Regions from separate parts of the Mesorhizobium sp. M7A.F.Ca.US.007.01.2.1 genome, predicted to be linked through region 1. Evidence: riboswitches for the same ligand, from Rfam matches in the RefSeq annotation. Region 1 holds a riboswitch; the other holds the start of a gene.
What was found. Region 1 has a riboswitch for thiamine pyrophosphate ahead of thiC (phosphomethylpyrimidine synthase ThiC). Riboswitches for the same ligand answer to the same signal wherever they lie in the genome.
Positions count from the first base shown of each region.

Region 2: linked by a shared signal. The riboswitch ahead of EN949_RS21930 (YkoF family thiamine/hydroxymethylpyrimidine-binding protein) and the one ahead of thiC (phosphomethylpyrimidine synthase ThiC) in region 1 are both predicted to bind thiamine pyrophosphate.

Region 1 is NZ_RZQP01000138.1:4,866-8,068, reverse strand. Features, by position in the region: gene thiO (glycine oxidase ThiO) at 1-139, opposite strand, end outside; gene thiC (phosphomethylpyrimidine synthase ThiC) at 136-1,971, opposite strand; TPP riboswitch at 2,075-2,191, opposite strand; gene EN949_RS22430 (hypothetical protein) at 2,509-2,772, opposite strand.
Region 2 is NZ_RZQP01000132.1:3,361-6,563, forward strand. Features, by position in the region: gene EN949_RS21915 (glycosyltransferase family 39 protein) at 1-77, shown strand, start outside; gene msrA (peptide-methionine (S)-S-oxide reductase MsrA) at 160-678, shown strand; gene EN949_RS21925 (hypothetical protein) at 748-1,065, opposite strand; TPP riboswitch at 1,250-1,363, shown strand; gene EN949_RS21930 (YkoF family thiamine/hydroxymethylpyrimidine-binding protein) at 1,354-1,962, shown strand; gene EN949_RS21935 (ABC transporter permease) at 2,055-2,816, shown strand; gene EN949_RS21940 (ABC transporter ATP-binding protein) at 2,813-3,203, shown strand, end outside.

The DNA.
Region 1 (3,203 bases):
GCATGCCGCCGGCGAACCACGACGCGTTGCCACCAAGGCCATGCCGCATCTCGGCGACGGTGACCGTCGCGCCGCGGGCGGCGAGTTCGAAAGCGACGGTGAGGCCGGCAACGCCGGCCCCTTTGACGAGCACCCTCATGATGGTTTGGGAGCCTCTGGCACGACCGGTACGCCAGTCTCGTCCGCCTGCATGTAGAGATCGCCGCCCTCCCGGTATTTTGCCGCCATTGCCGCCATGCCTTCCTTCTGGGCCTCGGCACGGATGTCGTGGGAAATGCGCATGGAGCAGAATTTCGGCCCGCACATCGAACAAAAATGTGCCAGCTTGTGCGCCTCCTTGGGCAAGGTCTGGTCGTGGAAGGACCGTGCGGTTTCGGGGTCGAGCGACAGGTTGAACTGGTCCTCCCAGCGGAACTCGAAGCGCGCGCGCGAAAGGGCATCATCCCTGGTTTTCGCTGCCGGATGGCCCTTCGCCAGATCGGCTGCATGGGCGGCTATCTTGTAGGTGATCACGCCAATCTTGACGTCGTTGCGGTCGGGAAGGCCGAGATGCTCTTTCGGCGTGACGTAGCAAAGCATTGCGGTGCCGAACCAGCCTATCATGGCGGCACCTATCCCTGAGGTGATGTGGTCATAGCCCGGCGCGATGTCGGTCGTCAGCGGCCCCAACGTGTAGAACGGCGCCTCACCGCACACTGCGAGCTGCTTGTCCATGTTCTGCTTGATCTTGTGCATGGGGACATGGCCCGGGCCTTCGATCATCACCTGGCAGTCCTTTGCCCAGGCAATCTTGGTGAGTTCTCCAAGTGTTTCCAGTTCGGCGAATTGCGCCGCGTCGTTCGCATCGGCGATTGAACCGGGACGAAGGCCGTCGCCGAGCGAGAAGGAGACGTCATAGGCTCTGGCGATGTCGCAGATCTCCTCGAAATGCTCGTAGAGGAAGCTCTCCCGGTGATGGTGCAGGCACCATTTGGCCATGATCGAGCCGCCGCGCGAGACGATGCCCGTGACCCGGTCGACGGTCAGCGGGATGTAGTGCAGCCGCACGCCGGCGTGGATGGTGAAATAGTCGACGCCTTGCTCGGCCTGCTCGATCAGCGTGTCGCGGTAGACCTCCCAGTTCAGATCCTCGGCGATGCCGTTGACCTTTTCCAGCGCCTGATAGAGCGGCACCGTACCGATCGGCACCGGCGCATTGCGCACGATCCAGTCGCGGATGTTGTGGATGTTGCGGCCGGTCGACAGGTCCATCACCGTGTCCGCGCCCCAGCGGATAGCCCAGACCATTTTTTCGACCTCTTCGGCCATCGACGATGTGACAGCCGAGTTACCGATGTTGGCGTTGATCTTGACCAGAAAATTGCGACCGATGATCATCGGCTCGCTCTCGGGATGATTGATGTTGGCGGGAATGATTGCGCGCCCGCGCGCCACCTCGTCGCGCACGAATTCGGGTGTGACGAAATCTGGGATCGCCGCGCCGAAGGCTTCGCCGTCGCGTTGCAGCTTGCCGCGCATCACCTCGCGGCCGAGATTCTCGCGGATGGCTACGAACTCCATTTCTGGCGTGATGATGCCGGCGCGCGCATAGGCAAGTTGGGTCACCGCCTTGCCCTGCTTGGCCTTGAGCGGCCGATTGCGTATCGGAAATTCCGGTGTCAGGCGCTCGCCGGTGGCGAATCCATTGTCTTCCGGCCGGACGTGGCGGCCGTCATAGGCTTCGACATCGCCACGCGCCGTGACCCATTCGTGGCGAAGCCGGGCAAGGCCTTTTTCGATGCTGGTTTCGACTGATGGATCGGTGTAGGGGCCGGACGGATCGTAGACGGTGACGGGCGGTTCGCCGGCCGTCGGATGGACGGAAATCTCGCGCATCGGCACCCTGATCTGCGGGTAGAGGACGCCGGGCTTGTGGATTTTCCGCGAGGCGGGCAGTGGTCCCGTCGATACGGCGGGGGTGAGGGCATTCATCGTGAGGCTCCTTTGCTCATGCATTGGAGACCCAGTTCTGTGCCGGAAGGATGAAAAGACGCTTCTGTAGACCTGCTGCAACAGGACCTCGGGCGTAAACTCCCGCAAAGCGCTTGCACCGTCCCTACGCCAGTATGAACTGGATCAGGTTCAACGGGTCACTGCGCCGCGAAAGCCAGCAGTATCTCAGCCCCTTGCCGGGACTCCCCTGGTGAATGCCTTAGGTTGAACGGGCTGACGCTATCTTGTCAAGCGCATTCGGGCGCCTTCGGCCGGTGGCGACGACCGGCGGCCAGCCGGGCGGAGAGCTCGCGCATGCATCGGGGACAAGTCACGCCCCGTAGACCGGGGCTGAATGGCCAAAGCCTCATTCGCTTCGTGAAGGATGGAGAAACTGTATTGGCCATGTGCGCGTATCGACCAAGTAGCTCAGGCGGTCACGGATGTGGTTATTCTGGTCGAAGGTGACGAACGGCCTTGGGGGTCACCTCCTTTAGGATTCAGAGGTTGGAAGACGGCTTCTCGCGATCACGGCCATCAGGAAATACCTGTCTTCGGCTCAACCTCGACATGGCGTCCGATCGACCGCAGATATACAGCTATCTCGTTCATGAGATGATCGCGTTCGCCGTAGATTTCAGCAATCCTACGCAGCTGTGGCTCGACGGCCCTCCGTTGCGCTGGCGTGAAATCAGCATCGCCAAAGACGTATCCCAAGTTGCCAATCGCGCAAATTTTGCAGCCGGCGTCCACAACTGCTTGTACGAATGCCGGAATGTCTTTTTCTTGCATGGTCTTCATGTCGAACCTCTCGTGAATGGCGTGCTTGCGCCCCAATCTGCCTTTTCAGCGTGTCCTCTGGGCGGCGCAAGCCCTGAGCGTGACTGTGCACGGGCAACCTCGACTATCCCATCTGCCACGCTCTTTAGAATCGGTGGGGTCTGGTGATCGCAGGCTGGGCCACTCAAAAGCCTGCAAGAAGAAAGTCATGGCGACCATTGCTCAAGATCGCAAGGGTGCGTGCAAGACCTTCCGTTGGCAGTCATGCACGCTCGCTCAGAGATAGTCCGGCCGCGGAAATTCTCCCTTATTCGTAAGAAAGCTCATTGAGCAACTGGGCATTGAGCAACTGGGTCTCACGTCACGGGTCTCGTGTGCTTCACAGCCGAAAAATAGCCGCCGTGGCAATTCTCGAAAAGTGCAGGCTACCTCGTTAAGGACACTGCGGATGA
Region 2 (3,203 bases), on a different contig from region 1:
TCAGCTTCGCAGCCATTCCGCCTGGCGCGCGGCAGTTGCCGGGTGCTATCGACGGCCTCGCCCGACCGAGCAACTGAAGCAGATCCGCCGGTCCGCTGGACGAAGCAGGTGACAATGCCCATCTATGTCCAGACAAACTTGCCTTTGAGGAGACGTGATATGGCGACTTCGACCGAACGCGCAGTCCTTGCCGGTGGCTGCTTCTGGGGTATGCAGGATTTGATACGGCGCTATCCCGGCGTCATTTCCACCCGTGTTGGCTACAGCGGCGGCGACGTGCCCAACGCCACCTACCGCAACCACGGCAGCCATGCCGAAGCCATCGAGATCAATTTCGATCCGGCCATCATAAGCTATCGCACGCTGCTGGAACGCTTTTTCCAGATCCACGATCCGACGACCCGCAACCGCCAGGGCAACGATGTCGGGACGAGTTATCGCTCGGCGATCTATTACACCAGCGACGAACAGAAGCGCATCGCCGAGGACACGATCGCCGATGTCGATGCCTCGGGCCTGTGGCCGGGCAAGGTCGTCACCGAAGTCGCACCCGTTGGCCCCTTCTGGGAAGCCGAGCCCGAGCATCAGGACTATCTGGAGAAATACCCCAACGGATACACCTGCCACTTCGTCAGGCCGGGGTGGAAGCTGCCGGTTCGGGAAAAAGCGGTGCCGTAGATACACTGATACGACAGGATTTGAGAAGCCGCGGAGCGCTCGCTCCGCGGCTTCTTTTCATTGCAATTCCTACTTGCCGCAATGGTTGTCATTAACTGTCGGCGCGGTGGTGCCCGGCGACGTTCCACTGGCATCGGGCTGTGCGCCCTGCGGATGGGCAGGGCAATTTTCATCCGCGTTTGAATTCGTGGCGCCCGGTGCTACCGTCGTACTGTTGGTCGTGCCGGGGTCTACCGTGTTCGGCGAAGCCGGCGTATTTGGGTCGACGGTGACCGACTTGCCGCTGCCGCCGGATCCGTCGGTGCCGCTTGTGCCATTGCTCTGCGCCATGGCCGATGTCGCCAGGCCAATGGTGAGCGCCGAAGCTGCGAGGATTTTCATGAACATGGTTTGTCTCCATTGTCTGTGAACTCGTCGCGTAGCGACTGGTGGGACAACCTCGCGGCCTGGTGAAGGTTCCCGATAAATTCTCGCGCCGGCAGAGCCAACCGCTCCCGCCCTGGCGCAATGCTTTTGGCGCAGTGCGATAAAAAAAACGGCTTTTCCTTCAACTCGAATGATGCTTTAAGGCGCACATCCACAGGGGTGCTCCGTACGGTCGGGGCTGAGACGGGGGCGGCAAGCCCACAGACCCTAGAAGCTGATCTGGGTAATACCAGCGGAGCGAGGCGGGCGATGTTTTCAGGCGCACAGATTTCCCTATATCCCATGACCGACGATTTCGTCGGTGTCATCCTTGGCGCGCTCGGTGCGCTCGATCCCTGGCGCGACAAACTCAGGATCGAGACCGACGACATCTCGACCTTGCTGATCGGGCCGCCCGAAGTGCTGTTTCCTGCCATGCGCGACCTCTTCGTGGCGGCGGCACGCAGCGGCAAACATTGCGTGTTGTCGGCCACCATCTCGCGCGGCTGCCCTGGCGAGCCGGACGATCCGATCTGCCGCTCCGATGCGTTTGGCGGGCCCGTCGGTCCACTCGGCCCCCGCAAGGACGCGGCCATCGCGGCGGTGCGCAATGCTGCTGCCACCGGCCAGCCGGCGGCGGCGCAGTTCTCGCTCTATGTGATGGGCACAGACGACCACATGGACGAGATCTACGGCTGCATAGACTTTCTCAAGCAGTCCGGCGTCTATGAGCGCTCCAAACATTTCTGCACGAAACTGCGCGGTGATGCCGGTGCGATCTTTTCGGCGCTGGACGAGGCTTTCTGCCGTTTCGGACCAGGCGCTGGCCACGTAACCCTCGACGTCACGGTCTCGGCCAACAGCCCGTCGGCCGTCTGAAGCCGCGCCGCTCTCGCGGCCGTCAAAGGTTATCTCCCGTGGTCTCATCATCAGTCGCTTCGCGCCCGATCGCGAGCTTTCTCGTCAAGGCAATGCCGGCCATGATCTCGGCCGGTTTGCTCCTGCTGGCGTGGGAGCTTTATGCCACCTATTCCGGCATCAGGGCCACGATACTGCCGGCGCCGTCACGCGTCTTCGAGCAAGCGATGCTCAATCGCGAGGCGCTGGCCGACAATGCCGTTCCGACCATCCGTGCCACGCTTCTTGGCTTTGCCTGTTCGCTCAGCGCCGCCTTCGTGCTGTCGATGCTGGTCGACTTCTTCCAGCCGCTGCGGCGTGCGTTGTTTCCCGTCTTCATCGTCAGCCAGACCTTGCCGCTGGTGGCGGTCGCGCCGCTGGTGGTGCTGTGGTTCGGCTTCGGGCTGGCGCCCAAGATCATGCTGGTGGCGCTGGTCACCTTTTTTCCGATGCTGGTTGCATTGGTCGAAGGCTATGAGGCGACCGAGGCCGAGATCGGGCAAATGCTGCGCGCCATGGGGGCAGGGCGCTGGCGCATCTTCCTGCTGGCGCGGCTGCCTTCGGCGCTGCCTTACTTCTTTGCCGGGTTGAGGATCTCCATCACCTATGCGGTGGTCGGCGCCATCTTCGCTGAATATGCCGGTGCCGCGAAGGGTCTGGGCATCTACATGCTCAACGCCAAAAACAATTTCCGTCCTGATCTGGTTCTTGCCGCCGTCGGTGTCAGCGCGGCGCTGACCCTTGTCCTGTTCGGGTTGACCGTGTTGCTGCAGCGCCTTGCCATGCCCTGGGAGCGAGCCGACAGGGAAACTGCCGGGAAGGGGGCCTGGCGATGAGCCGGCTCGAACTGCGGCATGTGCACAAGGCGTTCGGTGGGCTCGACGTGCTGGCCGATATTTCGCTCAGCGTCGGCGCTGGTGAGTTCGTCTCGATCCTTGGACCCTCGGGTGCCGGCAAGTCGACGCTGTTCCAGCTTCTGACCGGCGCCGAGCATGGCGAGGGCGAGATGTTGTTCGACGGCGCGCGGCTCGACGACCACGGCAGGCACTTCGCCTTCATGCCGCAGCGCGACGCGCTGATGCCATGGCGGCGCATCCTCGACAACACGACGCTCGGGCTCGAAGTGCAAGGTATGAGGAGACAGGCGGCGCGGGCGCGCGTTGCGCCGTTGTTTGCCGAATTCGGGCTTGCCGGCTTCGAGCGGCATTTTCCCGCGCAGCTGT